Regions from separate parts of the Enterococcus malodoratus genome, predicted to be linked through region 2. Evidence: predicted binding sites of a transcription regulator. Region 2 holds the regulator's gene; each other region holds the start of a gene.
The links. Region 2 encodes NrdR, which represses ribonucleotide reductase genes. Its sites were predicted from a motif close to ACACNATATATNGTGT; they were not measured.

Region 1 (6,309 bases), on a different contig from region 2:
GGCTGTGATATCACGTCTAAATTGATATAATTCAAATCCAATGAAGCCAACAATTATTAGTAAAAGTAAATAACCCCACACTGTCTCATTCCCCTTTTTTATTATTGACTTAAGTATATCAAATAGTTTAAATACCTATACCAGCCGTTTACAAAAACACTCTCCTCGTGATATCTTTTATGGGCATGAACAATTTGCATTCCTAAGGAGAAAATGAATGAGCCATTTACCTGAGCACCAAGTGGATAACCTTGTCACTCGCATTAATCGCATCGAAGGACAAGTAGGTGGAATCAAAAAAATGATTATCGCAGAAAAGCCGTACAATGAAGTTCTGATTCAATTGAATTCTGCACGATCAGCGATTCAAGGCATTAGCAAGATCTTACTTGAAGCACAAGCAGATCATTCGTTGATGAATGTTTCTGACGGCGCCTCGTTGGATGATGAGCTAAAGCAATTGCGAGAAGTCATTAAACAGTACAATAAAATGAACTAGACATTAAAAGGAAGGAACGATTGAAAATTTCAGTCGTTCCTTCCTTTTGGGTTCAACTACTATGGTAATTATTAGTCTTTCTTCGGTATTCGAATCGTAAAGGTCGTTCCTTCCTTTTTTTGGCTGGTTACGTCAATTGTTCCGCCATGAAGCCGCACGAGCTCTTTCACGATCGATAATCCGAGTCCCGACTCGCCTATCTTTGTATTTTTTCTAGATGGGTCCACCTTGTAATAACGATCCCAAATATTTTTTTGTTCCTCTTCCGTCATTCCGATACCATTATCCTCCACCGTCACAACAATATCCTGATCTGCTTCTTGCAGATTAATTTTTACCGTTCCGTCCTCGGTAAATTGAATCGCGTTCTGAATCACATTCACCATGATCTGAATGAAGCGGTCATGATCCGCGTACACTTCTATCGGTTTTTCGTTTAGCAAAAGCAATTGATCGTTCATCAAAGCAGCCTTCTCTTTTAACTGAGCAAGAATATTTTTGATCACTTCCGTTGCATTGAATGGTGTTTTCGTTAACGTGATCTGCTGACTTCGAATATTTTCATAATCTAGATTCTGCTTCACTAATCGAATCAATCGGTCCGTTTCATTTTGCATCAGTAAAATCGCCTTTTCTTTCTGTGCTTCCGGAATGGCATCGTATCTTAGCCCCTCTAGCAGCCCTTTGACCGTGGTCAGCGGCGTTCGCATCTCATGCGAGGTATTGGCCATGAACTGTTTACGTAATTCTTCCTGCCTGACGATTTCCTTTTCGTTATCCTGCAAAGCCACCGCCATTTTATTAAAATCATGGGCCAACTCATTAAACTCGTCTTTACTGTTCTTCTCTTCTATCTCGATCTCATAATTTCCGTTAGCAATTTGGTTCACTGCTCGTTTTAGGTCGTTGATTTTCTTGACTTGTCTGGCTGCCAGCCCAAAACTGATTGCTCCGCCAAACAGAGAGGAAATGATAAATCCCTTCAGCAGATTATCCGAAATTAATTTCTCACTGTATTCCAGATCGTGAGCTGATTTTGATGCTATCAAGATCCCATCGATGTTATTTGAAAAAACTACTTTAGAAAGGACATACGAGGTTTGATTCGACTTTCCGTTGAAGTCGCGTTTGATTGTTTTCATTACCGGGAGGCCTTGTTCTATTTGCTGTTTTTCTGAATCATCTAAAATAGAATCCGAAATAGTAGAAATACTGTCTGGATAGATCACCTTTTTCTGATTATCGATCAACACAAAATTAATACTTTGATTCGCTAAAATCGTTTCCGCATAGTACAAGGAATTTACTAATCGTTCTTCCGGGCTCAAATAATTATACGAGCTTTCAAATTCGTTTACTTCCGGCTTACTTAGAATATTACCGACGGACTGCAGGTACCCACGAATTTGATTATAATTTTGATTGACCAATGTACGTTTATTAATGTTGGTAAAAGAAACACCAATTAACACCATCGTCAAAATAATAAGTAACCAGAAAGCTAATAACTGCTGATATAAATATTTCATAACCATCCTCTTCTATTCAGTTTATTGATTACCCTTACAATAACTTATTATCAAATCAAAAAAGCGGAATTCATTGAAAAATCAAATAATTTTCTTATTTAATGTAAGAACAGTCCGTCTGGCCGATATGATAAAATCAGCTTTTTTATCCACCTGCAAAATGCTACACTTAAAAGGATTGGAAACGCATATATCATTTTCGAACGAAAAAAAACTGCGAGGTGCTGGTGTGACAATTGATGAATCCAACGTAGATTCCGCGTTGCTTTTAAAAAAATACGTGCGGGATAAGCGCGTGTTAGACGTATCTGAAATCCAAAAGCTTTTAGAAAATTCAGAGGTCATCACTAAAATTTTGGCCGAGCCATATCGTACAGATACTTTTACAGGGCTGCGCAAACTAGAATTTTTATTAATCGAACTATCAGAAATCCCCTATTTCGAACGCATGGAGCAAGTCCAAACAATGTTAGAAACGCTGCACAGCTATATAAATTACGCTGAAGGTTTTTCATTAACGGGAAAACAATCCGGTGTTTTAGCATGCCACAATGCGATTTGCACATTGATTTTCCTGCGCGCCGGAAAAAAAGAATGGGCGGAAAAAGGGATTCAGTGGATCATTTCTTATTTTCCATTCGGTAAGAATATTGCTTCAAACTGGCATGGCAAGGATCTCTTTCATCGTTTTGGCGGATGTGTTGGAAATTCTCCCTGCTATGATGGTTTAGTCAAATCGGTTAAGGCTCTTTCAGAGTATACTGCTAAATACGGCGATTATCCTGGATTACAAACAAAATTGCAGCAAGGATTGGACTATATTTTGGCGCATCGCGTTATTTTTCATCAAAACAGCGACGAGTATTTATATGATGATCTAATCACGCTTTTCTATCCTTACCCCTATCGTACGAATATTATTGAAGCATTAGGCGTTATGAAGACAGAGGATTTGTTGGATCGTGCTGAATGCCAGGCAGCCTTAGACTATTTGAAAGAGAAGCAACAGGATAATGGTTTTTGGCAATCCGAAAAGATTTTTATGAAGAGTTCCTGGATTCCTTTTGATCCAATCAAAAAGCCCGGCACATGGATTACTGATGAAATGGAATGGCTCTTAGAATAAAAAAAATGACCCTGACGACTATCTCCATGTCATCAAGGTCATTTTTTATTAGTGACTCAAATGGTAATACTCTTCTTCCATCTGCTGCATTCTTTCCCGTTCTTTCTTGTTATACCATGGGGAAACTGTGAATGCCAGAACATCATTGATCAGATACACCGAACTATTTACAAACATCGCCAAACTTGCGGCGCCGTGTCTGAATGAAATGTACCAAAGAACCATTTGTGCAAGTCCTGAAGCCAGCCACCAGAAATATTGATTATTGTAACGTAAGAAGCTGATAATTCCTGCACTCAAACTGATTGAAAAGGCAATTGCATCAACCCAAGGACGTGGATCATCCGTGAAGCGTTGGATCAAATAACCAGAAACGAAGTAGACGACAATGGTACTGATAATGGCAGTAAACCAAGTTTTTCCAGTAAATTTCCGAATTTTAGACGCCATATTGTGGTTCCATTCTTTGCTTAGCAGCACCGGAATATCCAGCGTGATCATATAGGCGATCTGTTCACCGATACTTAAATAGTTTTTTGCTGAATAACCGACATAAATAAAGCAGATTGCAGAAATAATCCCTAGCACACCATTCACTGACTTAGCAGCATTGATTGAAAGAATACATAATACACCCACAGTTGTTCCGATGAATGTGATCACTGTCAACAGTGTGAAGGGTTGATTGACTAAAGTCATGATTTGGCACCCTAAGCTGAAGAAAAAGAGATAATAATTTTGTTGCGGCCACCCTTTTAATTGGTGAAGTAAAAATTTGAAATAATTTAACATGATTGGCTCCTTCTAAAAAACGGTCGTTCTTTTTTTGTTTTGAAAAATGGAAATACTAAAAAATACCTTTTTCAATATTCCCAGTTGAATAATAGCTGGAGTGTTTAGGCTCCTGAAGATTCAATTTGTTTGTCTCTTCCTTGATCTGTTTGATCACTGTCTCTGCTGCTTGCGGATCAGCCACAAAATCGTAACGGTCTCCGTCAATCTGAATTTTCGGACAGATATCAAAATTGTCATACCATTGCTGATAGCGCTCGTTGACCATTCGATAATAGTCGTACAGCTCAGGATTCGCGGCGATTTGTTCATAATCACGTCCGCGTTTTTCGATCCGATCCAGCATCACATCAAAAGAAACCTTGATATGAACTAGCAGATCCGGTCTTTTTTTCGGTGCGGTGTGCTCCAATTCCTTCAACATAGTATCTAGTAAATTGTCGTATTGCAGCACCTCATCTTGACTTACCCGACCAAGATCGGCATTCAAGTGAAACAGCAGACTGTCCTCATAAATTGAACGGTCCAGCACATTATCTGCTTGTTTTAAGGCATCCTTCATCGCCAAAAAACGTTTATTTAAAAAGAATATTTGTAATAGAAATGTGTATTTTTCTGGATTCGAGTAAAACAATGGCAGTACTTCGTTATCATCCACGTTCTCATAAAATGGTCTTGAGTTCATTTCCTGCGACAACATATCTGTCAAACTGCTTTTACCCGCACCAATCGTGCCAGCTATTAATAGCATCGTTTCATCCATCCCTTCTCAATAACTAATTATTTCTTTTAAATCCTTGATAATAGTACTCCTAAATTTTTTTGAAGTAAAGTCTAGATTTTGTGTATTTTTAGTGATATGTAAATAAACAACACAATATATAGTGTTGTCGAGAAACAAATAATGAAGGTGCTTTCTTGCCTTTTTGTACATTAAAAAAACCTCAATGCTCAAGCAAAGAGGTTTTCGGTGATTAATAATCAAACTGACGATAGTAACGACGAATGTCCAAAGGATGACAATTCAGTTTTTCAACATGAGCATCGATTCGTTGAGTCACACAATGCATTAATAAGTGCGGCAAAACTCTGCCGCGATTTTTTTCACTGATGCCTTCGATCGGATAATCCTTTGAGTCAATCAATGTATAGTTTCCACAGATACGCGGCAACAAATTTTTCACTCGTTCCGCCAATGGACGCTGCTCATCTTCGCCCAAGAATAGCGTTACTGCTGTTGTTTCATCAACAATTTCCAATGTACCATGCAAGAATTCTGCTGCATGGATTGATTTCGAACGCAGCCAGCTTTGCTCTTCCCAGTAGCACATTGCATAAGAGTATACGGCTCCCCATTGATTTCCGGCACCGATAAAGTAATGCATCGCATCATGGCGATGTTTTTCAGCAAACTCACGCCCAAACTCATCCGCTTGTTTTTCTGCTTCAACAAGCCCTTTCGCTAGAGATTGCTCCAACTCACCATAATAGTCTGCATAATCAGGAAAGTCGCCATTGTTCTTCAACAAACGATCCGCCGCCATAAAGAATTTAATCTGCTCTGTTCCCGGTGCAGGATAGGTGATGACATGATCGCAGCTTTCAGCTAAGCTTGTTCCCGCTGTGTCAACAAAACCAAGTAACGTAGCCCCGACCTTTTTGATTTCATTGACTGCTTTTACCACTTCTTCGGTTGTTCCTGTCACAGAGGAAAGGATCACCAACGAATCTTTGGTCAGTCTTCGGTTTCCTGTCGTATAGTATTCCGCCGCATGCTGCACATAGACAGGTAAATCACTGCGTCCATTGACATAGGTTACCGCCTGCATAGCCGAAGCATAAGTTCCGCCAATCCCTAAGTAAAAAATATTGTCGTAGCCTTTTTCCCAAACCTCATCAATGATTTTTTCTACCTGCGGACGTAATTCCAACGCGCCTTGAATATCCTCAATCTGTTGCTGCTCATCAAATTTCAACATGTTATAAACTCCTCAACTTTTATATTTTACTTTTTAATACAGAATCAAAATCATCAAAAATTCGTTTACTCAAATCAATTCCTTTTACCGTTGCGGTACGATAGGCGATCAATTGGAAAGGAATGATCAGTAATAATGGAGAGAATATCTCCGAAATAGTGATATCTAAGCCTAAAACAGCGGCATCCGAACTTTTTTCTGTCGTGACTTTTAAGATTTTTCCAACATAACTGTCCATGTAATCTGCTAATGCTTGCGATCGACTTTGGTTTACGCTAGGCGTTTCGATGAAGAATAATGTATGCTCCCAATCAGCTTCCAGATAAGGCCCGTGCATATACGCTTCTAATTCAAAGCCTTGACTTGGGCGGCGAACCGTTTCAG
Region 2 (6,309 bases):
TCCTTAAAAAAAGCGCCCTTAAAAAAGTGCTAAATGATAGCGCTTTTTAATAGGGCGTTTGCCTTTTTCTAAGAAAATTTTCCTTTTTTATCCGTTACGGCGATTTTCACCAATCACCCAAATTTCTTTACTTAAATAACGGACACGTTCCATGATTCTTTTAGCCTTCAATGGTTCTTCGTCACCACGTTGGGTAACAGATAAATGTTTTTCCAATTGATCCATGTTGAAGTTTGAAGAAAAGAATGTCGGTAACTGTTCCTGCATCCGATGCTGCAAGATTACCCCTAAAACTTCATCACGAATCCAAGCACTCATAGAATCCGCTCCAATATCATCGATCATCAAAATCGGCGCACGTTTTACCCCGTCCAGCTTAGGCCCCACTTTATCATTAGAAATAGCTTGTTTCATTTCACCAGCAAAAGTAGGAAAATGTAAGAGTGTCGTCTCAAATCCCTTAACAGCCAATTCATGTGCCACGGCTCCAAGTAAATAGGTCTTTCCTACCCCAAAATCCCCAACTAAGAACAGAGCTTTATGAAACATTTTAGGGTTCGCCTCGTATTGATTGATAAAATCTAAAGAAGCTTCCAACGCTTCACTACGTCCAGAGGTCACTTCGAACGTTCGAATAGAAGCCTTTCGAATATCCTTTGGCATATCCAACGAGTTTACTCTATTGCGAACCTCTTCTTCACGTTTCACACGTAGCAGCTCATCAGTTGGAACATACGTCACATCAATAAAATGAAAATTTAGACTTAACTGCGGTTCATAACCTGGTGCAATCATACTCGGGTCTGATGCCAAGTATTTTTTCTTTTCTTGAACAAACTCGTACAACTTAGCAAAAGACTTCTCAATGTCTTCTTGAGTCAGCTTTTCTTTGTGTTCCTCAATAAATTGGCGAACATCTGAGTCGGCCAAAATCTCTTCCATCATTTGGCGGTAACGACCATCGACTCCACGACTTTTAATGATGCGATTCAATTCTTTTCCTACATCTTCCATTAATCGTCACCTTCTTTATTTAAATATTCCGCTAACTTGCGGTTCAATTCAGCTTCTTTTTCAGGTGTTAATTTCGTCTCTTTCGGCGGTTGCTTGATATGCTCAGGCAGAGCCTCTTTGCGACCCGTCCCACGTTTTTGATATGCTGGGCGGCTTGCTTGCGGTTTACGAACCAGCTTTTGATTATTTTCTCGTACATGAGTGATCGCTGCTTCTGGCGTAGTAATCTTCTTTTGGGCCCAATCGTTGGCGATCGCATTCAAATAATTAGCATTGATCACTGCCTGATTTTGAATTACCAAAATATAATTAATGATAATATTGATCACACTCTTCGGCAATAAATTGCGTCCGATCAACTCTTCTAACAATCGAACCTCAGTATTCGTCTCGAAACCGCCCTTTTCACGTTTGATTGCCCGTAGAAATGTAACCGGCGCAATTTTTTTACTTTGAGCAATAATCTCTGATTCTTGTGGCGAAAAGCTACCTGTCTCTACAGCCTTTTCTGTTACAGGTTCTTTAGGTGCAGCTGAAACTTTCGGTCGTTTTTCTTTATTTATCAACTGTCGCAAATAATTAAAGTTCAAACCAGTCTTTTCTCCAGCCGCGGCCTTAGCAACAAACTCAGCCAAGTCTAACTCATTTACTCCATACAATGTTTGAAACGTTTGAAGTTTTTCCCGTTCTTCAGCACCCAGAATCAGATTGAATCGTTTCAACTGCTGACTAAATAAGGTCCAATCAAAATCGGTATTATCTGAAAAACTCGCTTGCGTCTGTTCCAATACTTCCGTTTGGCTAGCGAAAGCTTTATCATCCAATCGATAAACTTCACGAAAGCGTTTCGTAATATTTTTAACTTGCCCTTTATCAAAAAGTTGAGGTTTAAAACGCTCTACTAAACGTTCATAACGCCTTCTTCCAACTTTATCCATTAATAAATAAGACATCAATGGGTCTTGGAAAAATTTTTCCGGAACTACCGGTGAACGTAATTGATAGATCAAACTCATTCCGATCTCATCGTCCGTCTGCTGGTAAGTTTCTAATAGACCGATACCCTCAAGGTGTTCTCGCGCCTTGACTAAATGCATCAATCCAATGTCAATCGCCGCTAATAGATCCGTGTGCATCAAACTAGGACTTTTCCCCTCCAGTGTGACGTCACTAATCAGAGTCAGATATAAACTCGCAGCGTGGCTTCCGATGATCGGCTGGTATAAGTAAAGCAAAGCGTCTTGCTTGCTTTGATCAAGTTGTGGCTCACCATAGACCGTATAAAAGGTGCTGGGTTTTAGTTCTTCTGCCACCAAAAAGCCCCCTACTCTTCATCCGCTGACTTAGCTTTGTCAACGATCTCCTGTAATTCCTTTAGAAATACAGACATATCCTTAAATTGTCGATAAACACTTGCAAAGCGAATATAAGCAATCTCATCGACTTCCATCAAGTCTTCCATGACAAACTCTCCGACTTGACTAGTCGGAACTTCATTTTCTCCCATACTGCGGACACGATTCTCTACGTGATCCACGATCTGTTCCATTTGTTCCATTGCAACTGGGCGTTTTTCTGCAGAACGGATCAATCCACGCAAGATTTTATCCCGACTGAATTCTTCACGGTCACCATTACGCTTAACAACCAATAAAGGCGCTGCTTCAATACGTTCAAAAGTCGTAAAGCGGAACCCACAGCTTTCGCATTCTCTCCGACGGCGAATCGCTCGGCCATCATCAGTTTGCCGACTATCAATTACTCGAGAATTATTATGATTACATCTTGGACAACGCATAATTTCACCCCACACTTTCATAGCTATTCATTAAGTTTTTCTATCGCTCACGATAGAAATGATTTCTGTTATATAGAATTATTTTTTAAAAACAAAAAAAGTTTGAATAAACGGATTAATTTGTTTATATAACATGAGTTTACCATAACCAGCCCGCTAAAAAAAGCGTCGTAATGCTACGACGCTGAATTCTTTAAGAAACAAAATTATTTTCTTTTAGCCAATCCATAACTTGTTGACGCGTTGTTTCTTGCGAACCGCAATTATCAAAGACGATGTCTGCCCTTTTTTTCTTTTCTTCTAATGAAAGCTGGCTGTTGATCCGCCCCAACGCTTCATTTTCCGATAAATTATTTCGTGCGATCAGACGTGTTAATTGAATTTCCGGCGTCACATAGACGACAGCCACCTCATTCATCATCGCTTCGTATTTTCCTTCATACAAAAGCGGTATATCTACGACAACTAAATCACTGGATTGCTCCGCTTCCTTCGCCTGTCTCTCTATTTCACCGCGTATAAACGGATCAAGTGTTTCATTTAATAGTTGACGCTTTTTCTCATCTTGAAAAATTAGCGCACCTAATTTTTTTCGATTTAAGCGCTCATCAGCCAGCAAAATTTCATCGCCAAATACTTTCACCAGTTGTGCTAATCCAGGCGTGTTTGGCTCTACTACTTCTCGTGCGACAATATCTGCATCGACTACTGAAAATCCCTCTGCTTTAAAAATATCTACGACCGTTGATTTTCCACTCGCAATTCCACCAGTGATACCTAACACAAAGCTCATTTCTACACCTTCTTTAATTTTTGGCAATGCGGACAAAGATGCGTGCCTCTTTGGGCAACCTTTATTTTGATGATCGGCGTTCCGCAACGAGAACAAGGGGTGCCTGTTTGCCCATAAACGTGCAGCTCTTGTTGAAAATGACCAGCCTCGCCTAAAGCATTCAAATAGGTTCGAATTGTCGTTCCTCCAGCTTCTTTGGCCTTACTGATGACCTCAATGATTGCTTCACGAAGTCGACGGACTGTTTGCGGGCTCAAAGTATTCGCTGGTTGTTCTGGATGAATTTTGGCCAGCCAAAGAACTTCGTCAACATAAATGTTTCCTAAACCCGCAACGATTTTTTGGTTCAACAGTAATGGTTTAATCATTGTTGAAGATTTCTTAAGCTGCTCCTTGAACAAATCTAAATCAAAGTCATCCTCTGTCGGTTCCGGTCCCAATTGCATTAAACCTTTATAGTCCTTCGCCATTCCTTTTTTTAACAAGGCCATCCGGCCAAATTTTCGTACATCATGATAAACCAATTCAGAACCATCAGTAAAAATGAAGCGCACATGGCTGTGTTTATCTAAAGCTGTTGGCTGTTCAAAATACTCATACTTTCCTTCCATCCGCAAATGCGAAACCATTTCATAATGAGTAAATTGAAAAATCAAATATTTTCCGCGACGCTCCACAGTCTGGATCGTCTCACCGATTAATTGTTGTTGAAAGACCTCAACCTCTGGAAACTCAACGATTCGCGGCCAATACACATCGACTTTTGCGATTGTTTTTCCTTTGACTAAAGAAACCAACCCTTTTCTCACGGTTTCAACCTCTGGTAATTCTGGCATACAATTCACTCCTAGTTCTTATTGATCCAATCAAAAAAATTTATTATCGCAGGTTATTCATTTGTGTTCGACAATTACTAAATAATTTGCTTTCTAAAAGAAGAAGCTGCTCCAATTTTTCGGTTCAGCTTCTTAACTATTATTCAGCATGATTTGTGAAAGAAACTACGGTTCAATTAACCGTACCGTTTCTTTCACAGCTCTACTTTATTTTGCTTCGTACCACGTTTTTCCCCAATTGCTATCAGTCAGCAATGGTACATCTAATTGAACTGTATTTTCCATTACTTCTTTTACCAATTTGTCTAATTGATCCAATTCGCTTTCTGGTACTTCAAAAACTAATTCATCGTGTACTTGCAGCAGCATCGTTGCTTGAAGGTTTTCTTCCTTCAAACGTTTCGCCATTTCGATCATTGCGAGTTTCAAAATATCTGCAGCACTTCCTTGAATCGGTGTATTGATCGCAGTTCGTTCAGCAAATGACCGAAGATTAAAGTTCCGAGCATTAATATCTGGTAAGTAGCGGCGGCGATTATATAAAGTAGCAGCATAGCCTTTGTCTTTTGCTTCGCGGACACTATCTTCCATGTAACGTTTCACATCTGGATAATTCTCAAAGTAAGTATCAATATACTCTTGAGCCGCTTTACGAGTAATGCCAAGGTTTTGCGACAATCCATAATCAGAAATACCATAAACGATTCCGAAGTTCACAGCCTTAGCATTTCGACGCATATTTGGTGTCACTTCATCTTCAGTAACATTGAACACTCGCATCGCTGTACTAGTGTGAATATCCATTCCATCACGGAAGGCTTGTTTCAGGTGTTCGTCGCCAGAAATATGGGCTAAGACACGTAGTTCAATTTGTGAATAGTCGGATGAATAAATCAACCAATTTTCATCCCGTGGGACAAAAGCTTCACGAATTTTCCGGCCTTCTTCTAATCGAATCGGAATATTTTGCAAATTAGGATCAACCGAACTCAACCGACCCGTTTGCGTCAAGGTTTGAATATATCGTGTATGAATCTTATTATCGCTTTGAATCACTTTTAATAGTCCTTCAACATACGTTGATTGGATCTTAGCAATTTGACGATAGTTCAAAATATGTTCGACGATTGGTGCCTGCTCCCGTAGTTGTTCTAATACATCAACTGCGGTCGAGTAGCCGGTCTTAGTCTTCTTGATGACTGGCAGTTGCATTTTTTCAAATAAAATCACACCAAGTTGTTTTGGTGAATTAATATTAAACTCTTCACCAGCATCTTGATAAATTTTTTGTTCGATCTCTTGCAGCCGTTTTGAAAATTCGCCGCGCATCGTTTGTAATCGTTGAGCGTCGACAGTGATTCCTGCAATTTCCATTTCAGCCAAAATACGAGAAAGAGGTAATTCCATTTGGTAGAATAGCTTATCTTGTTTCTTTTCTTCCAGCTCATTTTCCAATTTATCGTTTAAGAAATGAATCGCTTTGATTTTACGTGCTAAATGCCCAAAGAAGACTTCATCATCCTCTGGCAAACCTTTTTTTGCACCTTTGCCGTATATCTGTTCATCCGTTTGAATCTCTGTGTAGCCGTAATACTGTGCCACTCCAGCAATATCATTGCTGTTATCATTAGTATCCAGCAAATATGCCGCCAACAAAACATCAAAGTTAATGCCTTCTGTTTTCGTAATATAGCGATTTAAGGCAACATAAGTACGTTTCGCATCATACACCTTTTTACTATTCGCTGTTTCTAACCATTTTTTAAAGGCTGCACTTTCAAATAAGGCCAGCTCATTCGTTACATAAATCTTTTCCTTTGTTCCCCAAGCTACACCCACTATGTCTGACAAATGGTAATTATCTTCTA
Region 3 (6,309 bases), on a different contig from region 2:
GATTTGTGTCATCGCAACCGTTGCTTCGGTTGGGCCATAAGTATTGAAGACTTTGGCATTTGGGAAGCGTCGCAATAATTCCTCCGCCGTTTTGCGCGGAAGCTCTTCCCCGCAGAATTGGAAAATCTTTAGTGACGGAACATGTTCGCCGTCGAATGTTTTTTCCATCAAACAGATGTCCATGAAAGAAGGAGTCGAAACCCAGACTTCCAACGCTAGATTCGGCAAGAAGCTGAATAATTTCTTGAAATCATTGATTACCGCTTTTTCCATCGGAACCAACGTCCCGCCGCTGCACAATGCGGGATAAACACTCATTACTGATAGATCGAATGAATACGGTGCTTGCGATAAGAATCGCATCCCTGATTCGATTCCAAAATCCTTCAAATCCCAATTAGTGAAGCTTAATAGATTTTTGTGGCTGATTTGAACACCCTTTGGTACGCCGGTCGTCCCAGAAGTAAAGATAATATAGAACGTCTCATCATCTGTAACTGGCTGCAAGTCTTTTTGTGCTTGCTGCGTAGTAAAGATTTGTGCTAATTCTGTCGGTGCCACGACTGGAATCTCTGCCGTAATTTCTTCCGGCCAAGGCAAAACACTCAAAATCATCGCCGGTTTTGCCACCTCTAAGATCAATTGAATCCGATCTAACGGTGTATTCGATTCAATCGGAATATACGCATGCCCGCTTTTAGCTGCCCCGATGAAGCTGGCGATCATTTCAAATTCCAGCTCGCCGAAGACTACGATCGGTGTTTTGGCTGTCGTATTTTGGTTTAAGTACTGTGCTAAATTATCTGACCACTGACGCAGTGTTTGATAATTGAATTGTTCTGTTTCTGATTGATACGCAATGGCATCAGGCTTGTCACTGGCCCATTGATCAATTGCTGTAATGATATTTTGCATAACTAACTATCCCCCGTTCAGTACAAGAACGTACCCTTAATTTCACTAAAATTCGTTATAGATAAAATTGCCGCCTTGAATGCTCTTATAATGGTATAAGTAAATCAGAATCAAAAGAACAGCAAAGTAGAACACCGTCTTTCCAATAAAACTTAACCAATAACGAGTAGCGGGACGCTTAAAAAAATCTTTCATCTTAGTGCCCTCTCCCTTTTATTTAGTGCAATTATAGTTCGTTGTAAAAAAATTTACCATTTTATACCCTTACATATAACGTTTTCAAACGAACAGTTTTGTCACATCTAATAATCCTAACCGTGAAAAAGCCCTCAATGCTATGAGACGCAAGCGTTACAAGGTTCGACCAGCTTTTTTGCCTAATTATTCCATTCGGAAAAAATCGTCAAAAAATGTAAAAAGGAGCGGCATGGATTTTTAAACCATGCCGCTCCTCTTACCTATAATATTTTCTTCTGATACACACATGTTACCCAATAGAATAGCGCATAGACGATCAGCATCAAGCCGCAGAAGAGATAAACAAAACCATAATTGGCATTTTTTGCGATGTGAGAGAATACCGAGATTGCCAGCATACTGTGAATCAACGCTAAAATCGCTGGGATGAAGAACACCACTCGATTCTCATGATTGATTTCGCGGTAAATGGCTTTATCGGGAATTCCCATTTGCCGCAGCAACCCATATTTTTTCCGTTTCTGCTTGAATTCCGAAAGCTGCCGCAACGTAACCATACTGGCCGTCGTAATGATGAAAGTGGTCGTTACGAAGGTCACTACGAATAGGATCAAACCGAGACTGCTGCGTGTCGATCGATAATTTTCCTGATGCGACGTATATTCTGATCGATAAATCGTCGATCCATCCTTTTTAGGTCCTTCTCCTGCTGTGATCTCCCCGACGATCTGTTTATTCTTCCATGATAGATCATAATGAATCGGATAATCCCAATCCCCCTTAAGATTTTGACGAATCAGATGATTCAATTTGTTCTCATTCTGAGGGGCAACGTCAATCGCTTCGATCGTATAGGAAAGCCCAGGTGTTTCATTAAAAATTTCATCCGAAACAACGATCATTCCGGTTCCATACCGCAGGCTCATATCACCAAAGAAGTTCGGATGCGTTCTTTGCACCGTCAGCTTGCCTTGTTTTAAATAAATACTCTTGCTGTAACGGGTGTAATCATTAAAGTAGCGCTGGTACGAACTCAAAACAACGGCCGAACGAGCAGACTTTAATTGAATATCCTCCAATGTAGGATTTATCTTTTGAAAGGCACGATAATCCGAGATAGAAACCATGTCCATAATTTCCGGTTGCGAATTCGTCCCTTCACCCGAAATTTCGACATTTTGTTTTCCCGGTACTGCTTTGAAGTGAAGTGATTGCCGCTGATACGGTGCCACGCTTTGCAATTTTGGTGCAAGCTTTTCATAACTTTGCCGTGTGATCATTAATGAAGTCGGGGCAATCTCGTTTACCGAACGCATTTCCAGCGAGGCGACCGCTGCCATCCCACCTAAAAATGCTAAAGCCAACCCTAAGGCGACTGTAATGGACCCGAAGAAGCGCCATTCACTAAAAAGCCGCAGCTGCCATTCACTTCTTGATAATATACCAAGATTTTTGTTTAAGCGTTTGGGGCGGTAAGAATTGTACCAGCGTAATGTAAAGGCAAAGAACAAATAGCTGCCGATCACACATAGCACAAAAATGAGACCCATCAGCAACGCATTTCCTTGAAACAGGCCAAAATAATCACTGGCTTTGCGGGCAAGAATAATATAGGTGATCGCCATTAGCCAACCGCTCAGTAAAAATAGTGCACCAATCGAGCCAAAAACCTTCTGCCACAATGGAATCTTCATAGCCTGAATCTTACGCAGTCGAAGTTTTTTTAAATGTGAGAACTTAGAACCCGATACCAGCCATAAAATCTGAAAAGAAACTACCGCCAGAATAAACAGAATAACTAACCCGGTTGCCAGGATCGCATCTGTTGAGAAAAAGAAGTGAACCTTCAGCGGCAGATCCATTGCTTTGACAAGAATCATACTAAAGAGCTTTGACAGCAAAACACCCAAACTAATGCCTACCGCAAAAGAAAAAATCCCAATGAACAGAATCTCTAAAATAAACCACAGACAGATCTGATAGTAATTTAAGCCATATAAATGAAAGATGCTGATGTCCTTGCGGCGATTTTCAATAAAAAAGCGGTTCGTATTGACCATAAAAAACAGCAAGATCACGACCACCGCAAAACTGCCGAAGCCCAACATCCCAACCAACTGAGTATTCTTGCCGGCACTGCGGATCAGCGGCTGCTCATAGGTCATCGCTGTGAAGGAATAATAAACCATTACCGCAAAAATCAGACTGAAGAAAAAGATCAAATAGTTCGACAGTTGTTTTTTAAAGCCGCGCCAAATGATGCTAATCAGCATTGGCCTTCCCTCCTCCGCCGATCGTTGCCTGCATATCGATAACTTTTTCAAAGAAATCTTTACGAGAAGAACGCCGCACGATTTCAGAGAAGAAACGTCCGTCTTTAATAAACAAGACCCGATTACAATAACTGGCAGTGTATGGATCATGCGTTACCATCAGAATCGTCGTCTCTTCATGCAGATTGACTTCGTCCAAGTAATTCAAAAACTCCGTTGCCGCCTTCGAATCCAATGACCCCGTCGGTTCGTCCGCAAAAAGAACCTTGGGCCGGCTGATCAATGCCCGCGCAGCCGCGGTACGCTGCTGCTGTCCAATCGATATTTCTTCCGGATAGCGATCCAAAATCCGATCGATTTTTAAAATTCTCGTCAAACGAGCTACCCGTTCTGCAATCTCGTCATTTGAAAGCTTGCTGACTGCCAGCGGCAAAATAATGTTGTCCTTCACAGTCAAACTATCGACCAGATTGAAATCTTGAAAAATGAAACCCAGATTTTCTCGTCGGAAATCAGTCAGCCTATTTTCACGCATCTGAGTAATATCCGATCCGGCAATTTTTACAGACCCCATCGTGGGTAACAAGATCGTCGAAAGAATATTCATCAAAGTCGTTTTTCCGGCTCCGCTCGGCCCCATGATACCGACAAACTCGCCCTTTTCTACAGAGAAGTTCAGATCGTTCAGGACCTTCACTTTATTGTTTCGCGAACCATAACTTTTACTTAGATGCTGGACGTTGATAATTTTCTCCATGTGGTCCTCCTATCTCGGATTCAAAGATTTATTTTTGATACTCCGCACATGCTGCAAATTCCGGCAGATATTCTTAAGTGAACGCCTGCGCAAAGAATGAATTTTTCTGAGTTAAAAATTTAAAGGAAATCCTTTTTTTGTATCCAAATTTTTTTCTTTTATGGTATCATAGTTGAGTCGGATTCTTATGTGAAACGACCTTCAATAATCTTACATTTTTTTCACTTTTCTGGAAAAATATTTTTAAGTTATTTTATCTTATTTGGAAGCTTGCCCTTATCAGCTTTCTTTTATCTTTCAGTAAACCAGCACACTATATATAGTGTGTTTTTCTTTTTTGCCGAAAAATAAGTACCATATATCGTTGCAACCACATCAGAAATACTATATGATTGATAATGAACTTTAAAGGAAATGGAGTGTTTGTAATGATGGAAATCCATACTAAGGATTCGTTAATTAACGAATATCAGCCGTCGCTAAAAAATATTAAGGTCGTAAAACGTGATGGTCGTCACACAGCGTTTGATGATCAAAAAATTTATGATGCCTTGATCAAAGCAGAAACTAAAATTAAGGGATCAATCGACCCATTGGCTCATGAACGTATCCAATCAATCGTTGAACGGGTAGATGCAGAAATTTCAGAACGTTTCACCAGCGACATTAAAATTTATGAAATCCAAAACATCGTGGAGCATATCCTATTAGAACACAATGAATATGGATTGGCTGAGGAATATATCAATTACCGGACACGTCGTGATTTCCAACGCAGCAAAGCAACTGATATCAACTTTACGATTGGGAAATTGATCAATAAGGATCAAACCGTCGTTAATGAAAATGCGAATAAGGATAGTGATGTTTTTAACACACAGCGTGATTTGACCGCCGGAATCGTCGGTAAATCCATCGGGTTAAAAATGTTGCCGCCGCATGTCGCAAATGCCCATCAAAAAGGCGACATCCATTATCATGATTTGGACTACCATCCATATACACCAATGACTAACTGCTGTTTGATCGATTTCAAAGGGATGCTAAACGACGGTTTTAAAATCGGGAATGCCGAAGTAGAAAGCCCTAAATCAATTCAAACTGCGACTGCACAGATTTCTCAGATCATCGCGAATGTGGCATCAAGCCAATACGGCGGCTGTTCTGCGGATCGTACGGACGAACTATTAGCTCCTTTTGCGCGCCTAAATTACGATAAACACTTAAAGGACGCTGAAGAATGGATCGATAATCCTGAAAAACAAAAAGCTTTCGCTAAACAAAAAACACGTAAAGATATTTACGATGCGATGCAAAGTTTAGAATACGAAATCAACACATTGTTCACTTCAAATGGTCAAACACCGTTCACCTCTTTAGGTTTCGGTCTTGGCACGGATTGGTTCGAACGTGAAATCCAAAAAGCGATTTTACAAATTCGGATTGAAGGACTAGGCAGTGAAAAACGGACAGCGATCTTCCCTAAACTAATCTTTACCTTACGTCGCGGTACAAACCTAGAACCAACAGATCCAAACTACGACATCAAAGAATTAGCGTTAGAATGTGCAACTAAACGGATGTATCCGGATATTTTGAATTACGATAAATTGATTGATTTAACTGGAAGCTTCAAAGTACCAATGGGCTGTCGCTCATTCCTACAAGGCTGGAAAGATGAAAATGGCGAAGAAGTTAACGCGGGCCGTATGAACCTTGGGGTTGTTACCTTGAACTTACCGCGGATCGCTTTAGAAGCAGCCGGGAACAAAGAAAAATTCTGGTCATTGTTGGAAGAACGCCTGCAAATCGCTAAAGACGCGTTGGTTTTCCGGATCGATCGTTGTAAAGAAGCAACTCCGGCGAATGCGCCGATCCTTTATCAATACGGGGCTTTCGGCAAACGTTTGAATCGGACGGATTCAGTCAACGAACTATTCAAAAACAAACGGGCAACGATTTCTTTAGGCTATATCGGTCTTTACGAAGTGGCTAGTGCCTTTTACGGCGGCGAATGGGAGAATAACCCAGAAGCCAAAGAATTTACTATCGACATCATGAAAGACTTAAAGGAACATGCGGATACTTGGGGCAACGAATACGGCTATCACTTCAGTGTTTATTCAACACCAAGCGAAAGTTTGACTGACCGTTTCTGCCGTTTAG
Region 4 (6,309 bases), on a different contig from region 2:
TTCACTCATATCTTCGCCAGCAAAACTAAATTTCTGGGCTTTTTTCTTTCCCTTTTCGGTTAAATAAACCCTTTTGATTCGCTTATCCTGTTCTTCTTCTTTTCGTAAGACATCGCCGCTTTTTTCCATCTTCTTCATTAATTCAGCCAATGAACTTGGTCGAATGTCTAAAATTTCAGCTAACTGACTTTGGATCAACCCGTCTTCTTTAGCTAAAATCGCTAGGACCCGCTGCTGACCGTTTAATTTCTGTCTTTTATTCATAAAGGCATTGCTTGCTGAACTGATAAAACGTAATTGACGCATCAAGTCTTTGGTAAATTCACTCATTATAAAGATCTCCTAACTTTTAATATTGGACCAATAGTCGTTTCCATTTGATAAAGTTCGGTACCGAACCTTATTTCGTTTGTAATTATAGTTCGGTACCGAACGATTGTCAACAACTATGTTGCTCTTTTTTTTAAATATTTTTATAGAACCTGTTGTCTCAACTATTACGAACTGTTTCATCCATATCATTTTTCTAGTCTTACCAGTCGAAAAGGTCAAAAAAAAGACCCGGCGAAATTCGCCGAATCCTATGATTTAATGTTTGTGTTGTTCTTCTTTTACCGGACAACCACTATCGCAATCTTCACAAAAACTGCCATTTTTGATCCGCCGATAAACGATCACTCCGGCACCGCCGAAGATCAAAACACTTAATATTATAGTTGCCATTCTTTCACCTCTTTGATCTCTTCAATCGTAATTGTCGGTGTTTGTTTAGCAGGTCTTCTAACGACAAAGTAAATCATCGCAATAAGTACAAGGGCCGCTAAAATAAATCCAATACCGATCTCACCATTCTCGAAAATCACATGGCCAAATTGATAAACAATGAAGCTTACCGCATACGCTAATCCGCATTGGTAGCCAATTGCACGCCAAGTCCATTTGATATCGCCCATTTCACGATGAATCGCGCCGATTGCCGCAAAACATGGTGCACACAGCAAGTTAAAGACTAAGAATGAATAACCAGCGATTGGTGTGTAAGCCGCTTGCAATGATTTCCAGATTTCAACACCATTTTCTGCGACTTCAGCATGACGATATAAGATACCAAAAGTGCCGATTACATTTTCTTTTGCTACTAGACCTGTAATGGCCGCAACTGCCCCGCGCCAATCGCCCCAACCTAATGGTGCGAACAACGGAGCAATCAAACCGCCCAACGCTGCCAAAATACTGTCATTTTCGTTCACCGATTGTAAGGTGAAGTTGTAGCTAGAAATAAACCAGATTACGATACTAGAAACAAAAATGATCGTTCCTGCACGCTTAACAAACGCCTTGCTATGGTCGTAAGTATAGCGGATCGTATTGCCGATTCGAGGCATATGATACAACGGAAGTTCCATGATAAATGGTGCAGGATCTCCCGAAAATAGTTTTGTTTTCTTTAATGCAATCCCCGATAAGACGATGGCTCCCATTCCAATAAAGTAAGCAGACGGTGCTACCCAGCTGCTATTTGGGAAAAAGGCGCCGGCAATTAAAGCGATAATCGGCAATTTCGCCGAACAAGGCATAAAGGTCGTCAGCATCGCAGTCATCCGTCGATCTTTTTCATTCTCGATCGTCCGACTTGCCATAACGCCGGGCACCCCGCACCCTGTCGCGATCAACATCGGAATAAATGATTTACCAGACAAGCCAAACTTACGGAAAATCCGATCCATAACGAAGGCGATTCGAGACATATAACCGCAGTCTTCCAATAGCGCCAAACACAGGAAAAGGACCATTAATTGCGGAAGGAAGCCTAAAACAGCCCCAACCCCGGCAATGATTCCATCTAAAATCAAGTTTTGCATCCACTCAGCCACATTCCAAGATTGCAGCGTCGTGCTGACAAAGTTGGGTACGATATCACCAAATAGATTCTCATTCACCCAATCGGTTCCCATCGCCCCGATTGTTTGGATAGCGATGTAATAAATCAGCCACATTACCAAAGCAAAGATCGGCAACGCTAAGAAGCGATTCGTGACAATACGGTCAATTTTATCCGAAATCGATAATTTAAATTGATCCTCATCAACTACGCATAATGTTTTTAAATCCGTAATAAAATTATAACGCTCGTTGATCACTAAACTTTCCGCATCTTCACCAAAGATCTTTTCTGTAATCTTGATGATTTCCTGCAGTTCTTTTTGTTGGATCGAACTTAAATCTAGATCACTTTGCGCACGTTCATCTCGTTCAAATAATTTCAAACTATACCAACGACTGTATTTAGCAACCGCGGTACTGCCAAGAACTTCTTCGATTTCACTAAGTGCAGCTTCTAATCGCTTATCATAATGAGGAAAATTGATTTCCTCCACACCTTTTTTAACTAGATGAAGAGCTTCATTAACTGCTTTATCCAAACCCCAATTTTTTAATGCACTGATTCCAACGACCGGAACCCCTAAGGCATAAGACAATTTATCTAAATTGATTTGCTTGCCGCTTTTCTTGATGATGTCCATCATATTTACAGCAACAACAACAGGAATTCCTGTCTCAATCAGCTGGGTCGTCAAATAAAGATTGCGTTCAAGGTTTGTTCCATCGATAATATTGACGATGGCGTCCGGTGTACCTGATAGCAAATAATCCCGCGCCACTACTTCTTCCGGTGAGTACGGTGAAAGAGAGTATATCCCCGGCAGATCATCGATGATTACTTCAGAATCCTTTTTGTAGACCCCTTCTTTACGCTCAACGGTCACCCCAGGCCAGTTTCCAACAAATTGATTGGTTCCTGTTAGGACATTGAAGGTACTCGTTTTCCCACTGTTGGGATTTCCTGCTAAAGCAATATGAGTCTTCGCCATCTATTCCGCCTCCTTCGATACGACAACCATTTCTGATTCGCTTTTCCGTAAACTTAGTTCATAGCCGCGAACCCGAAGCTCGATTGGGTCACCTAAAGGAGCCAGCTTAACGACCTTGACCTCAGTTCCCTTAGTTAGACCCATGTCCATAAGACGTCGTTTGATTGATCCGCTTCCGTGAACGTTCACGACGACTCCTTGTTCACCAGCTTTTAATTGATCCAATGAAACCCACGTCTGCTGATCTTCCGTTAGGTCTTTCACAAGTATTTTCTTTAATAAAGACTGGGATAAAGCCAGCCGTGTATTATGTAATAAAATAATTCCGTTATCCCCAGAATGATTCACGACGGCAACTTTTGAGCCGACAATCATTCCCAAATCTTGCAGTCGATGCTTTAACTCATTTTCTAAAGTCATTTCGTCAATTTGAACGACATGGTTCAATGAGACATCTGCCAAAGTTGTCATATCTTTCTCCACCTTACTGTTCGACTTCTGTATCTAATTAATAATGAGAATCTTTCTCACTAAGAATAGCTTCATTTGATAGCAAAGTCAATAAATGGTCGAAGATTTTTGCCTTTTCCGAGCAATTTGTTTGACAATCACTGATTTATTTGTTTTAAATCCGGATTTTTCGTTATTAAAAAAACTTATTTTCCGAAAAAAAACATCATTTGAGCTTTTTATCTACTTTGTAAAGGGATTTTTCTTTGCGGTCGTCCGTTTTCAACGTTTTTGCAAAAAACACAAAGAGTAGTATACCACTAAAACTACACCACAATATATGGTGTTTAACGATTGACTTTTCTCCCACATCTTTTATACTAGTAATTGTAGAAATCAGAGGAGGTAGTCTTATGGTAAAAGTCTATTCTAAAAATAATTGCATGCAATGCAAAATGGCCAAACGTTATTTAACTGAGAATCAAATTTCATTTGAAGAAGTCAATATCGACAATGAACCCGAAGCACTAGGTTTTCTAAAAGATCAAGGTTTCCAAAGTGTCCCAGTTATTTTCGGCGGACAGCAAGCCATCATCGGTTTCCGTCCAGATCAATTGAAAGCATTAGCGTAATTCGAAACTTTGCGATCCACGATTGCAAAGTTTCTTCTTTATTATAGATAGAAAAAATGGAAAGATGTGACGAGATGAGTTTAAAAGACCTAGGTGAAGTATCCTACTTCAAGCTGAACAATGAAATTAACCGTCCAGTAAATGGACAGATCCCACTAAATAAAGACAAAGAGGCTTTGGATGCCTTCTTCAAAGAAAATGTGGAACCAAATACCCATGCATTTTCTTCTGTACAAGAAAAGATCGACTATTTAGTAGAAGAAGATTTTATAGAAGCGGCATTCATCAGCAAATACACGACTGCTTTTATCGAGAAACTCTTCAATTACTTAGCGGAGCAAAACTTTACTTTCAAGTCATTCATGGCGGCTTATAAATTTTATTCGCAATATGCATTGAAAAACAATGCAGGGACAGAATATTTAGAAAGCTACGAAGATCGTGTGGCTTTCAATGCGTTGTATTTTGCGGACGGTGATGAAGCGCTGGCATTATCATTAGCCGACGAAATGATTCATCAACGTTACCAACCAGCTACGCCATCCTTCTTAAATGCGGGACGTAAACGCCGCGGTGAATTGGTTTCCTGTTTCTTGATTCAAGTAACAGATGATATGAATAGTATCGGACGCTCAATCAATTCCGCTTTGCAATTATCAAGAATTGGGGGCGGCGTAGGAATCAACCTTTCAAACTTGCGTGAGGCCGGCTCACCAATCAAAGGCTACGACGGTGCTGCTAGCGGTGTCGTTCCAGTCATGAAATTATTTGAAGATAGCTTCTCTTATTCTAATCAGTTAGGTCAACGTCAAGGGGCCGGTGTCGTTTATTTAGACGTCTTCCATCCTGATATTGAGATGTTCCTATCTGCTAAAAAAGAAAATGCCGACGAAAAAATCCGGGTAAAAACACTTTCACTTGGTGTGACTGTTCCTGATAAATTTTACGAGTTGGCTCGTAAAAATGAAGACATGTATTTATTCAGCCCTTACGGTGTTGAACGTGAATATGGCGTACCTTATTCTTACGTCGATATCACAAAAGAATACGATAATTTAGTGGCGAATCCTAATATTCGTAAAAAGAAAATCCGCGCTCGTGATTTAGAAAATGAAATCTCTAAATTACAGCAAGAATCTGGCTATCCATATATCATCAATATCGATACGGCAAACCGTGCCAACCCTGTCGATGGTAAAATTGTTATGAGTAATCTGTGTTCTGAGATCTTACAAGTTCAAACGCCCTCTACTATCAATGGTCGTCAAGAATACGATGTATTGGGAACGGACATTTCATGTAACTTAGGTTCAACCAACATCGTCAACTTAATGGAAAGTCCTGACTTTGGTCAATCCGTCCGGACGATGGTTCGTGCCTTGACTTTCGTTACAGACGAATCCGATATCGAAGTTGTTCCTTCTATTCAAAACGGAAACAATTTGAATCACACGATTGGTTTAGGCGCAATGGGCTTGCACAGCTTCTTTGCAAAACACTTGATGGAATACGGCTCTGAGGAATCAATTGATTTCACTAATATCTATTTCACTTTGTTAAACTATTGGACATTAATGGAAAGCAACGAGATGGCGAAAGAACGCAAGACTGTTTTCCATAACTTCGAAAAATCAGCTTATGCTGATGGTTCTTATTTCGATAAATATACGACAAACGAATTTTTACCTAAAACAGATAAAGTCAAAGAAATCTTCAAAGATATCTTTATTCCGACTGCTGAAGACTGGCAAGCACTAAAAGAAGCCGTTCAAAAAGATGGCTTGTATCACCAAAATCGTTTAGCTGTTGCACCGAATGGCTCGATTTCTTATATCAATGATACAAGTGCCAGCCTGCACCCAATCACTCGTTTGATCGAAGAACGTCAAGAAAAGAAAATTGGTAAGATTTATTATCCAGCGCCTTATTTGAATAATGAAACGTTGCCTTATTATACTTCTGCTTACGATATGGATATGCGGAAAGTCATTGATGTTTATGCGACTGCGCAGCAGCATATCGACCAAGGAATGAGTTTGACGTTGTTTATGCGTTCTGAAATTCCTGAAGGCTTATATGAATGGAAAAAAGAAAGCAAACAAACAACACGTGATTTGAATATCTTGCGCAACTATGCCTTTTATAAAGGCTGCAAATCGATTTACTACGTTCGTACATTCACCGATGACGCCGAAGAAATCGGTTCTAACCAATGTGAAAGCTGCGTAATTTAAGAACTATCTTTTACCTCTCGTACTTTTGTTCGAGAGGTAATGCTATGCGTAATTTATAATTTATCACGTTCCTTTCGTGCCTTTAGTACGTTAACAGAATGATATACAGTTGAAAATCAA

Region 1: a site for NrdR is predicted at 4,819-4,834, ahead of PGP85_RS02280 (deoxynucleoside kinase). Genes of this name have one in related genera too.
Region 3: a site for NrdR is predicted at 4,454-4,469, ahead of nrdD (anaerobic ribonucleoside-triphosphate reductase). Genes of this name have one in related genera too.
Region 4: a site for NrdR is predicted at 3,655-3,670, ahead of nrdH (glutaredoxin-like protein NrdH). Genes of this name have one in related genera too.

Annotation. Positions count from the first base shown of each region.
Region 1 covers NZ_JAQDPG010000001.1:459,959-466,267, forward strand. Annotated here, with positions in the region: gene PGP85_RS02255 (alpha/beta fold hydrolase) at 1-81, opposite strand, end outside; gene PGP85_RS02260 (metal-sensitive transcriptional regulator) at 218-499, shown strand; gene PGP85_RS02265 (sensor histidine kinase) at 571-2,028, opposite strand; gene PGP85_RS02270 (hypothetical protein) at 2,258-3,154, shown strand; gene pnuC (nicotinamide riboside transporter PnuC) at 3,203-3,946, opposite strand; gene PGP85_RS02280 (deoxynucleoside kinase) at 4,002-4,709, opposite strand; gene PGP85_RS02285 (SIS domain-containing protein) at 4,921-5,925, opposite strand; gene PGP85_RS02290 (SIS domain-containing protein) at 5,945-6,309, opposite strand, start outside.
Region 2 covers NZ_JAQDPG010000002.1:436,022-442,330, forward strand. Annotated here, with positions in the region: gene dnaI (primosomal protein DnaI) at 88-1,014, opposite strand; gene PGP85_RS05440 (DnaD domain protein) at 1,014-2,327, opposite strand; gene nrdR (transcriptional regulator NrdR) at 2,339-2,812, opposite strand; gene coaE (dephospho-CoA kinase) at 3,006-3,605, opposite strand; gene mutM (DNA-formamidopyrimidine glycosylase) at 3,608-4,441, opposite strand; gene polA (DNA polymerase I) at 4,649-6,309, opposite strand, start outside.
Region 3 covers NZ_JAQDPG010000003.1:185,654-191,962, forward strand. Annotated here, with positions in the region: gene dltA (D-alanine--poly(phosphoribitol) ligase subunit DltA) at 1-915, opposite strand, end outside; gene PGP85_RS06830 (teichoic acid D-Ala incorporation-associated protein DltX) at 961-1,110, opposite strand; gene PGP85_RS06835 (FtsX-like permease family protein) at 1,374-3,386, opposite strand; gene PGP85_RS06840 (ABC transporter ATP-binding protein) at 3,376-4,143, opposite strand; gene nrdD (anaerobic ribonucleoside-triphosphate reductase) at 4,572-6,309, shown strand, end outside.
Region 4 covers NZ_JAQDPG010000003.1:106,528-112,836, forward strand. Annotated here, with positions in the region: gene PGP85_RS06390 (MarR family winged helix-turn-helix transcriptional regulator) at 1-330, opposite strand, end outside; gene PGP85_RS06395 (FeoB-associated Cys-rich membrane protein) at 589-723, opposite strand; gene feoB (ferrous iron transport protein B) at 711-2,873, opposite strand; gene PGP85_RS06405 (FeoA family protein) at 2,874-3,344, opposite strand; gene nrdH (glutaredoxin-like protein NrdH) at 3,737-3,955, shown strand; gene nrdE (class 1b ribonucleoside-diphosphate reductase subunit alpha) at 4,030-6,189, shown strand.